Linked DNA regions of Tomitella gaofuii. The protein of the gene in region 1 interacts with the protein of each later gene in a pairwise test. Links are inferred from orthologs where the notes say so. Each region holds a gene or a part of one and is shown on either strand. Other genes may lie near its edges. The genes, in order: dnaE and H4F70_RS07115.

Evidence for each region.
Region 2: the proteins of dnaE (region 1) and H4F70_RS07115 interact in binary tests that used the Escherichia coli proteins (3 or more experiments, as listed by UniProt). The link is inferred for Tomitella gaofuii from one-to-one orthologs.

The regions. Positions count from the first base shown.
Region 1 is NZ_CP059900.1:2,906,002-2,916,357, reverse strand. Bases 159-4,302 are described here. They hold dnaE (DNA polymerase III subunit alpha), read left to right. Parts: upstream 159-535; coding sequence 536-4,102; downstream 4,103-4,302. Other genes in these bases: ilvA (threonine ammonia-lyase IlvA), read left to right, coding at 4,205-4,302; H4F70_RS13480 (hypothetical protein), read left to right, coding at 159-412. In the rest of the region: more of H4F70_RS13480, read left to right, coding at 1-158; more of ilvA, read left to right, coding at 4,303-5,512; H4F70_RS13465 (TetR/AcrR family transcriptional regulator), read right to left, coding at 5,564-6,097; H4F70_RS13460 (MFS transporter), read left to right, coding at 6,223-7,779; H4F70_RS13455 (cupredoxin domain-containing protein), read left to right, coding at 8,204-9,124; H4F70_RS13450 (mycofactocin-coupled SDR family oxidoreductase), read right to left, coding at 9,174-9,995; H4F70_RS13445 (oxidoreductase), read right to left, coding at 10,152-10,356. UniProt on the Escherichia coli protein: DNA polymerase III is a complex, multichain enzyme responsible for most of the replicative synthesis in bacteria. This DNA polymerase also exhibits 3' to 5' exonuclease activity. The alpha chain is the DNA polymerase catalytic subunit.
Region 2 is NZ_CP059900.1:1,513,188-1,522,276, reverse strand. The notes cover bases 3,727-6,603. They hold H4F70_RS07115 (pyridoxal phosphate-dependent aminotransferase), read left to right. Parts: upstream 3,727-4,506; coding sequence 4,507-5,700; downstream 5,701-6,603. Other genes in these bases: H4F70_RS07110 (CaiB/BaiF CoA transferase family protein), read right to left, coding at 5,741-6,603; H4F70_RS07120 (acetyl-CoA C-acetyltransferase), read right to left, coding at 3,727-4,381. In the rest of the region: H4F70_RS07130 (isopenicillin N synthase family dioxygenase), read right to left, coding at 1-875; H4F70_RS07125 (3-hydroxyacyl-CoA dehydrogenase NAD-binding domain-containing protein), read right to left, coding at 991-3,126; more of H4F70_RS07120, read right to left, coding at 3,167-3,726; more of H4F70_RS07110, read right to left, coding at 6,604-6,868; H4F70_RS07105 (acyl-CoA dehydrogenase family protein), read right to left, coding at 6,868-8,010; H4F70_RS07100 (AraC family transcriptional regulator), read left to right, coding at 8,134-9,089. UniProt on the Escherichia coli protein: Shows aminotransferase activity with methionine and histidine as substrates, and to a lesser extent also with phenylalanine.

The DNA.
Region 1 (10,356 bases):
GGCGGTGGCGCCGGTGCGCATATCCGAGGTGCTCAGTCACGTGCCCGTCGACGGGGCGCAGACGCCGGTGACTCCGGTGCAGGTCCCCGCCACCGACGACCCGGCCGCGATGGTGGCGCGCGCCCAGTCCCGCGCGGCCGACGTCGTCGCACAGCGCACGGGGCTCGCCGCGGCGGGCAGGTACGCAGCGGGGGCGGGGAACGCAGCGGGGGCGGGGAGCACCACGGCGGCCGCGGTGGTCGACGGGCTCCGCGGCGGCTGCGCGTGCGTGATGGCATTGGTGGTGCACGGAACCCTCGGCGACCTGCGCGCGGTCGCCGACCGGCCGGGCGTCCTGGCGGTGGAGGCGCTGCCCGCGGACGCGGTGTTCGGCCGTTTCGCGGTGCGTCCGCCGGTGCAGTACCTGGACTGACCACGGGCGCCGATCCGGCGCGCGGACGGGTGGGACGCCGACGTCGGCGACGGCCTAGACTCGTCGGCAGCCGGTGGTGGTCTCCGCCGGCCGGGCGCAGTCGGCGAAAGGACCGGGCAGGACGTGGCGGACGCGGTGCAGTCGAGGGATTCCAGTTCGTTTGTGCACCTGCACAATCACACCGAGTATTCGATGCTCGACGGGGCCGCCAAGACCGACGCGCTGTTCGCGGAGGCGCACCGGCTGGGCATGACGGCCGTGGGCATGACCGACCACGGCAACATGTTCGGCGCCAGCGACTTCTACAACCAGGCCGTCAAGGCGGACATCAAGCCGATCATCGGCATCGAGGCCTACGTTGCCCCGGAGTCGCGCTTCAACACCAAGCGCATCAAGTGGGGCGATCCCGGCCAGAAGTCCGACGACGTGTCGGGCAGCGGCGCCTACACACACATGACGATGGTCGCCCGCAACGCGACGGGTCTGCGCAACTTGTTCAAACTGTCGTCGCTGGCCTCGATCGAGGGGCAGCTGGGCAAGTGGGCCCGCATGGACGCCGACATCATCGCCGAGCACGCCGAGGGCATCATCGCCACCACCGGGTGCCCGTCCGGCGAGGTGCAGACCCGCCTACGGCTGGGGCACGAGCGCGAGGCGCTCGAGGCCGCCGCGAAATGGCAGGAGATCTTCGGCGAAGAGAACTTCTTCATGGAGGTCATGGACCACGGCCTGTCCATCGAGCGCCGCGTGCGCTCGGGGCTGATGGACATCTCCCGGCAGCTGGGGATCCCGCCACTGGCCACGAACGACTGCCACTACGTCAAGCAGGACTTCTCGCAAACGCACGAGGCGCTGCTGTGCCTGCAGACGGGCAAGACGCTCAACGATCCGACCCGGTTCAAGTTCGACGGCGACGGTTACTACCTCAAGCCCGCGTCGGACATGCGTGCGCTCTTCGACGACGAGGTCCCCGGCGCCTGCGACAACACGCTGCTGGTGGCCGAGCGCGTCGAGTCGTACGAGCAGGTGTGGACCCACCACGACCGGATGCCGATCTTCCCGGTCCCCGACGGACACACGCAGGGTTCGTGGCTGCGCGAGGAGGTGGCCGCCGGGCTGCGGCGCCGCTTCCCGTCGGGGCCGTCGCAGGCGTACCTGGATCGGGCGGACTACGAGATCGGCGTCATCGAGCAGATGGGGTTCCCGGCCTACTTCCTCGTGGTCGGCGACCTGGTGCGGCATGCGCACGAGGTGGGCATCCGCGTGGGGCCGGGCCGCGGGTCGGCGGCCGGCTCGCTGGTGGCCTTCGCGCTGGGCATCACCAACATCGACCCGTTGCCGCACGGCCTGCTGTTCGAGCGGTTCCTCAACCCGGAGCGCGTGTCGATGCCCGATATCGACATGGACTTCGACGACCGCCGCCGCGGCGAGATGGTCCGCTACGCCTCCGACCGCTGGGGCGAGGACAAGGTGGCCCAGGTCATCACGTTCGGCACGATCAAGACCAAGGCGGCCATCAAGGACGCCGCCCGCGTGCACTTCGGCCAGCCCGGCTTCCAGATCGCCGACCGGATCTCCAAGGCCCTGCCGCCGCCGGTCATGGCCAAGGACATCTCCGTCGCCGGAATCACCGACCCGGAGCACGAGCGGTACGCGGAGGCGGCCGAGGTGCGCGCGCTCGTCGAGACCGATCCCGATGTGCGCACCATCTACGACACCGCACTGGGCCTCGAGGGGCTGATCCGCAACGCGGGCGTGCACGCGTGCGCGGTGATCATGTCCTCGGAGCCCCTCATGGACGCGATCCCGCTGTGGAAACGCGCCCAGGACGGCGCCATCATCACCGGGTGGGACTATCCGTCGTGCGAGGCGATCGGCCTGCTCAAGATGGACTTCCTGGGTTTGCGCAACCTCACTGTGCTCGGCGACGCGCTCGACAACCTCAAGGCCAACCGCGACGTCGAGCTGGACCTGGACACGCTGCCGCTGGACGACGCGAAGACCTACGAGCTGTTGGCGCGCGGCGAGACGCTGGGCGTGTTCCAGCTCGACGGCGTCGCCATGCGCGACCTGCTGCGGCGCATGCAGCCCACCGGGTTCGAGGACATCGTCGCCGTGCTGGCGCTGTACCGGCCCGGACCGATGGGCATGAACGCCCACAACGACTACGCCGACCGCAAGAACGGCCGCCAGAAGGTCACGCCCATCCACCCGGAGCTCGAGGAGCCGCTCAAAGAGATCCTGGCCGACACCTACGGCCTGATCGTCTACCAGGAGCAGATCATGCAGATCGCGCAGAAGGTGGCCGGGTACTCGCTGGGCCGAGCCGACATCCTGCGCCGGGCCATGGGCAAGAAGAAGGCGTCCGTGCTCGAGGCCGAGTTCGAGGGCTTCGAGAAGGGCATGCAGGACAACGGCTACTCCAAGGAGGCCATCAAGGCCCTGTGGGACACGATCCTCCCGTTCGCCGGCTACGCGTTCAACAAGTCGCACGCCGCCGGCTACGGGCTCGTCTCCTACTGGACCGCTTACATGAAGGCGAACTACCCGGCCGAGTACATGGCGGGCCTGCTCACGTCGGTGGGTGACGACAAGGACAAGGCCGCCGTCTACCTCGCGGACTGCCGGCACCTGGGCATCACGGTGCTGCCGCCGGACGTCAACGAGTCCGGGACGTACTTCGCGTCGGTCGGCGAGGACATCCGCTTCGGCCTGTCCGCCGTGCGCAACGTGGGCACCAACGTGGTGTCGTCGATCATCGCGGCGCGCGAGCAGAAGGGCGCGTTCACCGGATTCTCGGACTACCTGGGCAAGGTGGACGCCGCGGCCTGCGGAAAGAAGGCCATCGAGTCACTGATCAAGGCGGGCGGCTTCGACTCGCTCGGGCATCCGCGCAAGGGGCTGCTGCTGGTGCACTCCGACGCCGTCGACGCCGTGATGGGCACCAAGAAGGCCGAGGCCATCGGTCAGTTCGACCTGTTCGGCGGGGACGGAGCCGCGGAGGAGAACTCCTCGGTGTTCGACATCCCCGTGCCCGACGAGGAATGGGAGACCAAGCACCGGCTGGCCCTCGAACGCGAGATGCTCGGCCTGTACGTCACCGGCCACCCGCTCAACGGTGTCGAGCACGTTCTGGCCGCCCAATCGGACACGTCCATCCCCGCGATCCTCGAGGGCAAGGTCAAGGACGGCACACAGGTGTCGGTGGGCGGCATCCTCTCGTCGGTCAACCGGCGGGTGAACAAGCAGGGCCTGCCGTGGGCGTCGGCGCAGCTCGAGGACCTCACCGGCGGCATCGAGGTGCTGCTGTTCCCCAAGACCTATTCGGTGCTGGGCATGGACGTCGCCGACGACGCCATCGTCCTGCTCAAGGGGCGCATCTCCGAGCGCGACGAGCGGCGCTCGCTCATCGTCAACGACCTGGCGGTGCCGGACCTGTCGTCGGTGGGCGTGGCGCGGCCGCTGGCGGTGACGATGGCGACGCGCATGTGCACCCCCGACAAGGTCGAGACACTGCGCCAGGTGCTCACGCGGCACCCGGGCACCTCGGATGTGCACCTGCGGCTCGTCAGCGGCGAAGGGGACAGGGTGCGTCTGTTCCGTCTGGACGAGCGGTTGCGCGTCGATCCCACCTCGGCGCTCATGGGCGATCTCAAGGCGCTGCTCGGCGCCGGCTGCCTGGGCGCCTGAGACCGGCCTGCGGGCGCGCCCGCGGGGGTGCGAGAATCGGGGGTTGTGACGACCAACGAGCAGACGCAGGCAGGTTCCGGGGCGCGCGGCGGGCGGGGCGAGCTGCCCGCGGCGGGCGACATCGACGCGGCCGCCGCGCGCATCGCCGACGTCGTCGTGCGCACTCCGCTGCAGTACTGCGAGCGTCTGTCGGCGGCCACCGGCGCGCGCGTGTTCCTCAAGCGCGAGGACCTGCAGGGGGTCCGCTCCTACAAGATCCGCGGCGCGTTCAACCTGATGGTGCAGCTCGCCGACGACGAGCGTGCCGCGGGTGTGGTGGCCGCGAGCGCGGGCAACCACGCGCAGGGCGTCGCCTACGCCTGCCGTTCGCTGGGCATCCACGGCCGGATCTACGTGCCGACGAACACCCCCAAGCAGAAGCGGGATCGCATCCGCGCCCACGGCGGCGAGTACGTCGAGCTGGTGGTGACCGGGACGACGTTCGACGCCGCGTCGGCCGCGGCCCAGGCGGACGCGGAGCGTACGGGCGCGACGATCGTCCCGCCTTTCGACGACCCCCGCACCATCGCCGGCCAGGGCACGGTGGCGGCGGAGATCGTCGAACAGCTCGGCGGGGCGCCGGACACGGTGGTGGTCCCGGTGGGCGGCGGCGGGCTCATGGCGGGGCTGGTGTCCTACCTGCATGACCGCGCCCCCGGGGTGTACGTGGCGGGTGTGGAGCCGGCGGGTGCGGCCTCCATGACGGCGGCGCTCGCCGCCGGCGGGCCGGTCACGCTGTCCGAGGTGGACCCGTTCGTCGACGGCGCCGCGGTGCGGCGGGTGGGAGCGTTGCCCTACGACGTGCTGCTGGCGGCCGGCGCGCACGTGGTGACGCACGCGTCGCTGCCCATGGTCACGACCACCGTCCCGCGCGCCGACGGTGGCGGGATCGCCATGCTGCAGGTGGACGAGGGCGCGGTGTGCACCGCGATGCTGGACCTTTACCAGACCGAGGGGGTCATCGCCGAGCCCGCCGGGGCGCTGGCGGTGACGGCGCTCGAGCAGATGCGGCTGGAGCCGGGCTCCACCGTGGTGTGCGTGATCAGCGGGGGCAACAACGACGTCTCGCGCTATGGGGAGATCCTCGAACGTTCGCTGGTGCACCTGGGACTCAAGCACTACTTTCTGGTCGACTTCCCGCAGGAGCCGGGCGCGCTGCGCCGCTTCCTGGACGAGGTCCTGGGGCCGGACGACGACATCACGCTGTTCGAGTACGTCAAGCGCAACAATCGGGAGACCGGCGAGGCGCTCGTCGGCGTCGAGCTGGGCGAACGCGAGGCTCTGGCTCCGCTGCTGGCGCGCATGGAGGCGTCGGCGATGCAGGTGGATCGGCTGGTGCCGGGGTCGCCGGCGTACCGCTATTTGACGTGACCCTCGGCCCGGCGTCCGCCGTGGCCTGACGGCGCGCGGCGGCGCCGCGGATCATGCGCGGCCGAGGAGCCGCGCCACGACTCGTGCGTGCAGGTCGGGGTCCGGTGCCGGCAGGTCCAGCAGTGCGGACAAGAGGATGCCGTCGCCGACGAGGCGGACGATCTCGGCGTCCACCGGGTCGTCGAACTCCTTCTGCAGCCCTGCATCCCAACCGCGCAGCACCTCGGTCATCGCGGCCTGGACGTCCTCGTGCCGCCCGTCGAGTCCGCGCAGCGCGGCGATGGCCGACTGGTAGAGCGGCTTGTCGCTGAACGAGTCGTTGTCGAGCGCCTGCAGGTAGAACTCCGCGACGGTGGTCCCGCCTGCCACTGCGGCGTCAAGTTCCGCGTCCGAGCGGGCGCCGAGGCGACGGACCATCGCCGCGAGCATCGCCTCCTTGGTGGAGAAGTGGTAGAGCAGCCCGCCCTTGGACACGCCGGCGTCCGCCGCGACGGCCTCGAGGGTCGCCGCCCCGGGCCCCTCGCGCAGCAGCACGCGTTCCAGCGCGTCGAGGATTCGGTCGGGAGTGGTCTGCGGCGTGGTCATGAGCATCACCCTACACGGAACTGTACCGTCCGGACGGTTCGCTGCTACTCTCTGTACCGTCCGGACGGTTGAGAGCTGGCGAGCGTCGCGCAACGGGGCGCGGCGGGAAGTCGAAGGTGCGGGAAATGTCGACGACAATGGTCGAACGCGGAGCGACGCGAGCCGGCGTGCGCGATTGGCTGGGACTCGCAGTGCTGTGCGGGGCGGTGCTCATCATCGCCATCGACGCCACGGTGCTGGACCTGGCCGTGCCGTCGATCTCGGAACACCTGGAACCGACCACGGCGCAGTTGCTGTGGATCATCGACATCTACTCGTTCGTCCTCGCCGCGCTGCTGGTGACGATGGGCGTGCTGGCGGACAGGGTGGGGCGCCGCAGGCTGCTCATGCTCGGCGTCGCGGGGTTCGGCGCGGCATCGGTGCTCGCAGCATTCTCCGTGTCGCCCGGGATGCTCATCGCCGCCCGCGTGCTGCAGGGCCTGTTCGGGGCGATGCTCATGCCGTCGACGCTCGGCATCATCCGCGCCACCTTCCTCGACGGCCGCCAGCGGGCCACGGCCATCGGCGTGTGGGGCGCGATGTGGGGCGGGGGCGCGGCCGGCGGGCCGCTCGTGGGCGGATGGCTGCTGGAGCACTTCTGGTGGGGCTCGGTGTTCCTCGTCGCCGTCCCGGTTCTGCTCGTGATGCTCGTCGCCATGCCGTTCGTGCTGCGTGAGTCGCGTGATCCGCGCCCCGGCCGCTTCGACGTCCCCGGCGTGCTGCTGTCCGTGGGCGCCCTGGCACCGCTGATCTACGCGCTCAAGGACGCCGCGTCGCACGGGCTGAGCGCACGCACCGGCGCCCTCGTCGTGGCGGGCGTGCTGTGCGGGTGGGCGTTCGTGTCCCGGCAGCGCCGCGCCGCCGACCCGATGATCGACGTGCGCCTGTTCCGCAACCCGGTGTTCTCCACGGCGATCCTCACCAACCTGCTGTCGGTGTTCGGGCTCGCCGGGGTGCTGTTCTTCGGAACCCAGTACCTGCAGATGGTGCTCGGATACTCGCCGCTGGAGGCGGGGTTGCTCGCGGCTCCCGGCACCGCCGCGAGCATGGTCTCGGCGCTGCTGGCCGCGGCGGTGGCGCGTCGGATCGGGGTGCGCCTGGCGTTGGCGGGGTCGATCCTGTTCGCCGCCGCCGGCGCCGTCCTGCTCATGGCGCTGGGCGTCGACGGCCGGGCGCTTGTGTTCGTCGTGGGCTTCGTCGTGGTGGGGCTCGGCACCGGACTGGGGCTCACGCTCACGTCGGCGGTCGTCGTCGACGTGGTCGAGCCGGAGCGGGCGGGCGCGGCCTCGGGGATCTCCGAAACGTCGTACGAGCTCGGCGTCGCGGCGGGAGTCGCGGTGCTCGGCAGCGTGGTGATGGGCATCTACCGGGCGGGTGTCGACGTCGCCGGGCTCGCAGCGGTGCAGGCGACCGCGGTGCGTGACACGCTCGGCGGTGCGGTGCGCGTTGCGGGCGAGATCGGCGGCGCGCAGGGCGACGTGCTGCTCGACTCGGCCCGGCACGCCTTCGTGAACGGCATGCACGTGGCGGCGGGGTCCACGGCCGCGCTGTTGGCGTGCGCGGGTGCGGCGATACTCGTGCTGTTGCGCCCTCGCCCGACGGGGCAGGACGCGGCGTCGGCGGACGGCAATTCGGCCTCTTGAGCGTCGGTACCGGTGGGAGTATCGTCTACAGTCGTGAAGAACGCCGTCCAGGCTGCAGAGGCCGCCCGGTGGCGGCCGTCCCCAGATGCTGAGCCGCCTCACTGGGGCGGAGTCGTCACCGCAGCGCTGGACGTGTGCCAACGCCTTCCCGGATGACATCGGATCGGTCCCGGCCGTCGGCTCGGGGCGCACTACTGCGGAGCGCGTGCCGTGTTCGGCCATGGCCGTCCGCATGTCGCGTGCCATGATCACGACGTGGGTGTCCGGCAGGGAGCGGGAGACCCGTTGTAGGAGATGACGGAAGATGTTGTCGGTTCGATGGGGAGCACGAGAGGCCGGGCGGAAAGCGCCAGCGCCGCAGCATGGTCGGGCGCGGTGTGGGCGGAGTCGGGGTAGGCGGGCCGCCCTGGCGGCCTGCGGACTGATGGCCATCGCCGGGCTGCTCGCCGCGTGCGGCAGCGACGGTGGCGGGGACACGTCCGGCGCCACGGCGGCCACCGCCACCGGTACTCAGGAAGCCGGCGGCGGTGCCGCTGCTGCGGGTACCGTGTCGGTGGATTCGTTGCCGCGCTTCGAGATCGATGCCGACGCCACCACCGCCACCGGCGCGATGTCCTATACCCTGCCGTCCGCGGAGGCCCCCGCCGGCACGGTGATGGTCACGCTGAAGAACAACGACACCATGATGCCGCACCAGGCGCAGCTGCTGAAGCTGCATCCGGGCGTCACGGTCGAGCAGTTCACCGACGCGCTCGCCACGCCGGCGGGTGTCGGCGCGGTGGTTCCGCTGGCCGACTTCGCGGGCGGCCCCAACGCGGTCATGCCCGGCGACGAGTCCAGCGTGATCGTGCACCTGGACCCCGGATCCACCTACATGGTGATCTGCCAGATTCCCGGGCCCGGTGGCACACCGCACTACGCGCTGGGGATGATCGCGCATTTCACCACGGGGGCCACGGCGCAGAGCAACGGGTGGCCGAAGACCGACGCCACCGTGAAGATGACCGACTTCGCGTTCTCCGAACCGTCGTCGATCGACTGGAACAAGCCGATCACAGTGGTCAACGACGGCGACCAACCGCACGAGCTGGCCGTCTTGGCGCCGGCCGACGGCAAGACGATGGACGACGTGCGGGCGGCGTTGTCGGCGCCGGAGGGCGCCTCGCCGGGGCCGCCGCCCTATGAGACCTACGGCGGCGTTGCTGCGGCAGCGCCCGATGTGCAGCAGCAGACCACGCTGAAGCTCGACGCAGGCGACTATCTGCTCGTGTGCTTCGTGGTCGATCCGTCCACCGGCAAGCCCCACTACATGCTGGGGATGGAACAGCCCATCACAGTCGAATAGCCGGATGGGGCGGGGCCGCACGCGCGTCGCATGCGACCCCGCGTCCAGGTCAGCGGTTGAGGTTGCCGATGTCGATGGGAACCTGCACGCCGGTCATGTACTTGGCCTCGTCGGAGCACACCCACGCGACGACGTCGGCGATCTCTTCGGGCTGCGTGAGCGCGTAGGGCAGCGAGTTCATGAAGATCGGCGCCAGAGTGTGGGCGTGCTGCGCGAACAGCGGCCCCATGTCCGAGGCCATGTTCATCCCGGTCTCCACGCCGGCGGGGTGGATCGTGTTGACCCGGATCTTGTGTTCGCCCAGCTCGTTCGCCATGGTCTTGGCGAGGCCGGTGATGCCGTGCTTGGTCGCCGCGTAGTGGCCGGTGAACGGCGTGCCCTTGAGCCCGGATACGGAGCTGGTGAACACGATCGCGCCGCCCTCGCCCTGGTCGATCAGGTAGGGGATGGCCGCCTTGGCCGTGTTGAAGGTGCCCGTCAGGTTGACGTCGACGGTCTCCTTCCAGTCCTCGGCCGAGACCTCCCAGCTCATGCGGCCGGAGCAGATGCCCGCGTTGGCGATGACGATGTCGAGCCGGCCGAACGCGTCGAGCCCCTCCTGCAACGCGGCGGCCAGCCCGTCGAAGTCGCGCACGTCGGCGACCCTCGCGACGATCTTCCCGCCGGCCTCCTCCACCAGCCGGACGGTCTCGTCCAGATCGGCCTGGGTGGCGCCGGGGTAGGGCGTGGACCGGAACTCCGCGCACACGTCGACGGCGATGATGTCCGCGCCCTCGTTCGCGAACTTCACCGCCTCGGCGCGGCCCTGGCCCCGCGCCGCGCCGGTGATGAAGGCGACCTTCCCCGCGAATCGTCCCTCGCTTCTGCTCATGCTCTGCCTTCCTTGCGACCGGTGCGTCTCCTCGCGGCCGCGTGTGTGGGTCAACAACGATGACAGAGACCAAACTATCGGGAAGCGTCGCTGGTGCCCACCGAGACGTCCCATTGGAACGGGACCGCCGTCGCAGAGGGCGCGGGCGCGGCCGTGTCAGTGCAGGACGCGCTCGTGCTTGTCGCGGTCGAACTCCGGCAGTGGGCCGCCCTCGTACAGGTGCTGCGCCAGGTCCGGGTCGGCCAGGTGCAGCCGGCCCACCGCGATCAGGTCGAACTCCTCGGCGGCGAGGCGCCGGTGCAGCTCTTCGCGGTTGTCCTCGGCGGGGATGGTGCCTGCGCCGCGACCCTCGCGCAGCGTC
Region 2 (9,089 bases), 1.4 Mb from region 1 along the record:
CCGCGCGCCTCCACGGCGAGCGCGGGATCCAGCGCCACGGGCGGCAACGCCTGGTCGAACCCGGGATTGAGGAAGAACGGCAGCGAGATCCGGTCGCTGCCCGCCGGCGGCGGCAGCACCTTGTGGTGGGTGGCCTTGAGGTAGCCGTCCGTGGCCAGCTCCAGCAGCTCGCCGATGTTGACGATGAAGCTCCCCCGCCGGGGCGGGGCGTCGACCCAGCGTCCGTCCACCTCCACCTGCAGGCCGGATGTGCCCGGCTCGGGATACAACAGCGTCAGCGCGCCCACGTCCTTGTGGCCGCCCACGCCCTGCCCGCTCGCGGTCCCGCCGCCCCCGGGGTACCGGACGATCTTGAGCAGCGGGTCGGGATCGGCGAACGCGGCGTCGAAGTGCCCGGCCGGCGCCCCCAGCGACGCGGCCCACGCCCGCAGCAGGCGCATGCCCACGCCCCCGGCCGCCGACATCCAGTCGAGCGCCGCGCGCCGCAACCGCGGCACCCCCGCCGGCCACTGATTGGGCCCGTCGAGCACCCTCCACGGCCGCTGCGGGTCCAGCGGGGCCGCCGCGCGCTCGGCGCCGATGTCCAGCTGCTCGCGCCAGTCCACGCGTCCCTGCGTGCGCTCACCGCCCAGCATCGTGTATCCGCGGAAGTGCGGCGAGCGGACGTTCTCGATCTCCCGCTTCTCGTGCTCCGGTAGCGCGAAGAACTCCCGCGCGGCGTCGATCAGATCGTCGGCGGCGCGCGGGGCGATCCCGTGGCCGTCGAGGTAGAAGAACCCGATGCCGTGCGTCACGGTGCGCAGTGCGCGCAACGCGTCGGGGTCGCCCGCGTCGAGCGCGGCCAGGTCGATGGCGGGGAGTGTGTCGGCAGCCATGGGGGTCCTTTCCTCGCGCATCGACCACTCTACGGCTGCGTGGCGGACAGGCTGCGGGGCCCGGCGCATCCGAAGACACGGCCGGGCCCCGCAGCGGAAGCAGAACCGAAGCGGATCAGCCCTCCAGGCTCGCCGGCGGGGTGAAGCGCTCACCGTACTTGGCGGCCAGCTCCTTGGCCCGCGTGACGAAGCCGGCCTTGCCGCCCTCGTAGCCCACGATGTACTGGGCGACGCCGCCCGTCCACGCCGGGTAGCCGATGCCCATGATCGAGCCGATGTTCGCGTCGGCGGTGGTGTCGATGACGCCCTCGTCGAAGCACTTCTGCGTCTCGATGGCCTCGATGAACAGCATCCGCTCGATGAGGTCCTGCAGCGGAGCGTCCGACGAGGCGTCGCCGACGATCCCCGCGAGGCCCGACCACAGCCCGGTGCGCTTGCCGTCCGCGTAGTCGTAGAACCCGGCGCCGCCGAGCTTGCCGGTGCGGCCAGCGTCCACCAGCGCGTTGATGACGTCGCCGGCCGGGTCCGCCGGCAGCGTCCGCCCCTCGGCGGCGGCCGCGTCGGCGGTCTCCTTGCGGATCTTCTGCATCAGCGTCAGGTTGAGCTCGTCGGACAGCTGCAGCGGCGCGGCCGGGAAGCCCGCCTGCTGGCCGGCCTGCTCGATCGTGGCCGGGGGCACGCCCTCGGCCACCATGGCGATGGCCTCGTTGATGAAGGTGCCGATGACGCGCGAGGTGAAGAACCCGCGCGAGTCATGCACCACGATGGGCGTCTTGCGGATGGCCTGCACGTAGTCGAACACCCGCGCCAGCGTGCGGTCCGACGTCTTCTCCCCGCGGATGATCTCCACCAGCGGCATCTTGTCCACCGGCGAGAAGAAGTGGATGCCGATGAAGTCCTCCTGGCGCTGGACCCCCTGGGCCAGGCCGGTGATCGGCAGCGTCGAGGTGTTCGACCCGAGCAGCGCGTCCTCGGTGACGACGTCCTCGATCTCCTGGAAGACCTTGTGCTTGAGCTCCTCGGACTCGAAGACGGCCTCGACGACGAAGTCCACGCCCGCGAAGTCGGCCGCGTCGGCCGTCGGGTGGATGCGGCCGAGCAGCGCCTTGGACTTCTCCTCCGTGGTCTTGCCGCGCTTGAGGGCCTTCTCCTCGAGCTTCTCGGCGTAGCCCTTGCCGCGCTCGGCGGCGGCCTGCTCGACGTCCTTGAGCACCACCTCGAAGCCCGCCTTGGCGGAGACGTAGGCGATGCCCGCGCCCATCATGCCCGCGCCGAGCACGCCGACCTTGGTGATCGGGGTCTTCTCGATGCCGTCGGGCCGGGAGGCGCCCGAGTTGATCGACTGCAGGTCGAAGAAGAACGCCTGGATCATGTTCTTCGCCACCTGGCCGGTGACCAGCTCGGTGAAGTAGCGCGCCTCGATGATGAGCGCGTTGTCGATGTCCACCTGCGAGCCCTCGACGGCCGCCGACATGATGGCGCGCGGCGCGGGCATGGGTGCGCCCTTGAGCTGCTTGCGCAGGTTCGCGGGGAACGCCGGCAGGTTGGCCGCGAAGGACGGCGTGGCGGGGGTGCCGCCCGGGATCTTGTAGCCCTTGACGTCCCACGGCTGCACGCCGCTGTCCGGGTTCGCCTTGATCCACGCCTTGGCGGCGGGGACGAGGGCGTCGACCGAGTCGACCACCTCGTCGATCAGGCCGACCTCCTTGGCCGCGGCGGGGCCGCGTTGCTGGCCCTGCAGCAGCACGCCCATCAGCGCGTTCTGCAGGCCCAGAAGCCGCACCGTGCGCACGATGCCGCCGCCGCCGGGCAGCAGCCCCAGCGTGACCTCCGGCAGGCCGATCTTGACGCCCTTGACGTCCGCGGCGATGCGGTGGTGGGTGGCCAGCGCGATCTCGAGGCCGCCGCCCAGCGCCGCGCCGTTGATCGCGGTGACGACGGGCTTGCCCAGCGTTTCGAGCCGGCGCAGATCCGCCTTGGCGGCCAGGCTGTGCCCGTAGATCTCCGTGGCCTGGTCCTTGCGCACGGCCAGCAGGTTGTTGAGGTCGCCCCCGGCGAAGAAGGTCTTCTTGCCCGAGGTGAGCACGACGCCGGTGATCGCGTCCTTCTCCTCGTAGAGGCGGTCGACGGTGGCCTTCATCGACGACAGGTACCGCTCGTTCATCGTGTTCGCGCCCTGGTGGGGGTCGTCGATGGTGAGCACGACGATGCCGTCGGCGTCGATGTCCCAGGCGATGATGTTGTCAGTCATGTGTTCGTGTTGCCCTTTCAGGAATTCCCGCCGGTGACGATCAGACGCGCTCGATGATGGTGGCCACGCCCATGCCGCCGCCGATGCACAGCGTGATCAGCGCGTAGCGGCCGCCGCGGCGCTCGAGCTCGTCGACCATCGTCCCGGTGATCATCGCGCCGGTGGCGCCCAGCGGGTGGCCCATCGCGATGGCGCCGCCGTTGACGTTGAGCTTCTCGTCCGGGACGTTCATGTCCTTCTGGAACCGCAGCACCACCGAGGCGAAGGCCTCGTTGATCTCGACCAGGTCCATGTCGTCGATGGTCAGACCCGCGGTGGCGAGGACCTTCTTCGACGCCGGGGTGGGGCCGGTGAGCATGATCGTCGAGTCCGCACCGGAGGTGGCGGTGGCGACGACGCGCGCCCGCGGCGTCAGGCCCATGTCCTTGCCCACCTGCTCGGAGCCGACCATGAGCAGCGCGGCGCCGTCGACGATGCCCGACGAGTTGCCGCCGTGGTGCACGTGGTTGATCTTCTCCACCCAGTGGTACTTCTGCAGCGCCACCGCGTCGAAGCCGCCGATCTCGCCGACCGTGGCGAACGACGGGTTGAGCCCGCCGAGCGCCTCCACCGTGGTGCCGGGGCGCATGTGCTCGTCGTGGTCGAGCACGGTGATGCCGTTCTGGTCCTTCACCGGCACGATGGACTTGGCGAAGTAGCCGCCGTCCCACGCCTTTTTCGCCAGCTCCTGCGAACGGGCCGCGTAGGCGTCGACGGTCTCCCGATCGAAGCCCTCGATGGTGGCGATGAGATCGGCGCCGACGCCCTGCGGCACGAACCCGGTGTCGTAGTTGGTGGCCGGGTCCAGGCCCCATGCTCCGCCGTCGCTGCCCATCGGCACCCGCGACATCGACTCGACGCCGCCGGCGAGCACCAGCTCGTCCCAGCCGGAGCGCACCTTCTGCGCGGCCAGGTTCAGCGCCTCGAGCCCCGACGCGCAGAAGCGGTTGAGTTGGAATCCGCCGACCGTGTCCGGGTAGCCGGCCGCGGTGATCGCGGTGCGGGCGATATCCATGCCCTGGTCGCCCACCGGGGTGACGCAGCCGAGGATCAAGTCGGACAACCGGTCGTAGTCGACGTCCGGGAAGCGCACCTTGATCTCGTCGAGCAGGCCGGTGACCAGCGAGATCGGCTTGACCGAATGCAGCGACCCGGTCTTCTTGCCGCGGCCGCGCGGCGTGCGGATCGCCTCGTAGATGTATGCCTCGGTAGTCATCGGCATTCCTTCCTCTCTCGTACGTTTCTATAACGTGTTCTACCACTGTGGGCGGCGGGACGCCCTGTTCCGCCCCGGAGTCCGGCGGCAGTGCCCCGCCGGGACGCGCGGCTAGGGTGGGCCCCATGCCGGAACCCGCCCCGCACCCGCCCCGCACCGTCCGGCGCCTGCAGCCGTACGGCGCGACGATCTTCGCCGAGATGACCGCACTGGCCGTCCGGCACGACGCCGTCAACCTCGGCCAGGGGTTCCCCGACACCGACGGACCGTCCGCCATGCTCGACGCCGCACGCACGGCGATCGCGGACGGTCTCAACCAGTACGCGCCGGGCCTCGGCATGCCCGGCCTGCGCGCCGCCGTCGCCGAGGACCGCCGCGCCCGCTACGGGCTCGACACCGACCCCGACACCGAGGTCCTCATCACCGTGGGCGCCACCGAGGGGATCGCCGGCGCGGTCCTGGGCCTGGTGGAACCCGGTGACGAGGTGGTCCTGATCGAACCGTACTACGACTCCTACTCGGCGGTAATATCGCTCGCCGGCGGGGTCCGCCGCACGGTGCCGCTGGTCCCGCGCGCAGGCGGCTTCGGGCTCGACCACGACGGTCTGCGCGCGGCCGTGTCCGATGCGACGCGGATGCTCATCGTCAACACGCCGCACAACCCCACGGGCACCGTCTTCGACGCCGCCGACCGGGCGGTCATCGCCGAGGTCGTCGTGGCACACGACGTGCTCGTGCTCTCCGACGAGGTCTACGAGCACCTCGTCTACGCGGACGCCCCGGCCGGCCCGCACGTGCCGCTGTGCGCCGTCGACGGGCTCGGCGACCGCACCCTCACGGTGTCGTCGGCCGCCAAGACGTTCAACGTCACCGGCTGGAAGACGGGCTGGGTGTGCGGCCCGGCGGAGCTGGTGGCCGCCGCGCGCGGCGCCAAGCAGTTCCTCAGCTACGTCGGCGGCACCCCGTTCCAGCCCGCGGTGGAGCTGGCGCTGCGCACCGAGCAGGAATGGATCGCCCGCAACCGCACGGATCTGCAACGCAAGCGCGACGTCCTCGCCGGCGCCCTGCGCGCGACGGGGTTCGGCGTGCACGACTGCGCCGGCACGTATTTCCTGCTGGCCGATCCGCGCCCGCTCGGTTACGACGACGGCGCGCAGCTGTGCCGCGCGATGCCCGAGCGGATCGGCGTCGCCGCTGTGCCGATGGCGCCGTTCACCGACGACCCCGGACCGTGGCGGCACCTCGTGCGCTTCGCGTTCTGCAAGCGCGACGAGGTGCTCGCCGAGGGGGCACGACGTCTGGCCGGGCTGCGGGAATGACCCCGCACCCCGGCCGGGCGCCCCGGTGTGCGCGTCCACGCTAGGCATCCCACCCGATCTGCCCCAGCGGCGTCGCCCCCTGCGGCCGCACGCCCGTGTCCGCAGGAGGCTTGCGTGAGAAGCGCGGCGCCGCGGCCGGCTGCGGCGCGCCGTCCGGCCCCGTACGCGGAAGAGTCCCCCGCGCCGCGAGATGCTCGGCGTCGGGCGCTTCCGCCATGGTCAGCACCGGGGTGACGCACGCGTCGACGTCGGCGAACACCTTCGTCCACTCGTCGCGGGTCCGCGTCGCGAACCGGGCCGCGAAAAGCTCGCGCAGCTCCGGCCAGCGCGACTGGTCGATCTGCATCGGCAGGTCGTCCGCCGGGAGCTCGAGCCCCTCGAGCAGCAGCGCGTAGAACTGCGGTTCGATCGCGCCCACCGCCATGTAGCGGCCATCGGCGCACTCGTAGACCCGGTAGAACGGTGCGCCGCCGTCGAGCAGGTTGGACTCGCGCTCGTCCTGCCACATGCCCGACGCGCGGAACGACCACGGCATCGCGCCCAGTGCGCTGACCCCGTCGACCATGGCGGCATCCACCACCTGTCCGCGCCCCGACGTCTGCCGCTCGAACAACGCGGCCAGCACCCCTGTGACCAGGAACATCGATCCGCCGCCGAAATCCGCCGCCAAGTTCAGCGGAGGCACGGGCGGCTCCCCGTTCCGTCCGATGGTCGACAGCAATCCCGTCATCGACAGGTAATTGATGTCGTGCCCGGCGCGTTGCGCCATCGGCCCGTCCTGACCCCATCCGGTCATCCGGGCGTAGATCAGGCGGGGGTTGCGCTGCGCGCAGTCGTCGGGGCCGATGCCCAGCCGCTCGCACACGCCCGGCCGGAACCCCTCGATGAGCACATCCGCACGTTCGACCAGGTCCAGCAGCTCGTCGCGCTGCGTCTTGATGTCGAGGTCGACCAGCCGACGCCCGCGCAACAGCACGTCGCGGTCCTCGGGGGGCAGCACCAGGCCGCCAGGACGGCGCACGCGCACCACATCCGCACCCAGGTCACCGAGCAGCATCGCCGCGTGCGGCCCCGGACCGATGCCGCCGAGCTCGAGCACCCGCAGTCCGGCGAGCGGACCGCCGCCCCCGTCCGAGCGCGCGGGGCCGGAGTGAACGGGAGACGTCATCACATCCCCAATCCGCGGCCGATGATCTCCTTCATGATCTCGGTGGTGCCGCCGTAGATCGTCTGCACACGGGAGTCCATGTAGGCCTTCGCCACGGGGTACTCGCGCATGTAGCCGTAGCCGCCGTGCATCTGCAGGCAACGGTCGATCAGGGCCACCTGCTTCTCAGTGGTCCACCATTTGGCCATCGCGGCCTCTTCGATGGTGAGTTCGCCGCGGTTCAACGCCTCGATGCACTGGTCGACGAACACCCGGGCGATCTTCGTCTCCGTGGCCAGCTCGGCCATGACGAACCGCGAGTTCTGGAACGAGCCGATGGACCGGCCGAAGGCCTTGCGGTCACGGCAGTACTCGATGGTCTCCTGGAGCACCTGCTCCATCGCCGCGGCCGCCACCACCGCGATCGACAGACGCTCCTGCGGCAGGTTCTGCATGAGGTAGGCGAAGCCCATGCCCTCCTCGCCGATGAGGTTGGCGGCGGGCACGCGCACGTCGTTGAAGCTCAGCTCCGCGGTGTCTTGGGCCTTGAGCCCGATCTTGTCGAGGTTGCGGCCCCGCTCGAACCCGGGCATGCCGCGCTCGACACCGAGCAGCGAGAACCCCTGGGCGCCCTTGGACGGGTCCGTCTGCGCCACGACGATCACCAGGTCGGAGTGGATGCCGTTGGTGATGAACGTCTTGGCGCCGTTGAGGATCCAGTCGTCCCCGTCGCGTTTGGCGTTGGTCTTGATGCCCTGCAGGTCCGAGCCCGTGCCCGGCTCGGTCATCGCGATCGCCGTGATCAGCTCGCCGGTGCAGAACCGCGGCAGCCACCGCTCCTTCTGCTCATCGTTGCACAGGTTCATCAGGTAGGGCTGGATCACGTCGTTGTGCAGCATGAAACCGAGCCCGCTGTATCCGCCGCGCACCGACTCCTCGGTGACCACGGCGTTGTACCGGAAATCCTGCACCCCCCCGCCGCCGTACTTCTCGTCCACCGCCATGCCGAGGAACCCGAGCTTGCCGGCCTCCACCCACACTTCACGGTCGACGATGTTGTCGTCCTCCCACTGGTCATGGAACGGCGCGACGTGCTCGGCGAGGAACCCCCGGTAGGACTCGCGGAAGAGCTTGTGGTCGTCGTCGAAAAGTGTGCGCTCCATACGGTGGCCCTCCTGTGCGGACATGTGTGCCGACCGGACCCGCGCACGGGCCGGTCCGGGTGCGTTCCACCTCACCGTATGCTCGGACGGGGACGGCGGTAAGGACAGAAACGATCAGCGTTCGTGACCGATCCGACCGGGACCCTGCAGACGCGGGAGGAGGTCGGCATGGCGGTGCGAATGGTGCCGGTGGGATTCGTCCAGCGGGCGCTGCACGCGTCCGCCCGCCGGGGCATCGACCTGGGCCCCGCTCTCGTGGCCGCGGGGATCACCGCCCACGAGCTCGACAATCCCGACACCCGGCTCACCGTCGACCACGTCGCCCGGTTCATGCTCGGCGCCGCCGAGATCACCGACGACGAGCTCATGGGCCTCGGGCTCGCGCCCGTGCCCCGCGGAACATTCGCGCTGCTCTCGCACGCGATCATCCACTGCCCCGACCTCGACACGACGCTGCACCGGCTCGCGGGTTTCCTCCCCGCGCTCCCCTCGTCGGCGCCCGTGCGCATCGACTTCGACGAAGCCGGGGTGCGGTTCTGGTTCGACACCTCGGTGCTGCCCGCGGCGGGCGCCGACGCGTGGGAGGACGCTTCCGTCGTCGCCGACTTCGGCCTGCTGCTGGCGCACCGGTTCGCCGCCTGGCTCACCGGACGGCGGCTGGAGCCGTCCTCCGTCGAACTCCCCTACACCGACCCCGCACCCGTCGACGTCGTCGCGTACCACCACATGTTCGGCATCCCCATCACCTTCGGCAGCCGCGACCCCGCGATCACGTTCGCCGCGGCCGACCTGGCGAGCCCGGTGGTGCAGGACGAGCGCTCGCTGCGTGATTTCCTGCGCGACTCCCCCGGCCGGCTGTTGTCCCGGCGCGACTACGACTCCGGCCTGACCGCACGCGCGCGGCGGATCGTCGAGCTCGGCATCCGCGGCACCCAGCCCACCGCATCCGACGTCGCGGCGGCGCTGGCGGTGAGCGAACCGCAGCTGCGCCGGATGCTCCGCCAGGAGGGCACGTCGCTGGGCCGGCTGCGCGAATCGGTGCTGCAGGAGTACGCGGTGGCCGGGCTCGATGCGGGCGA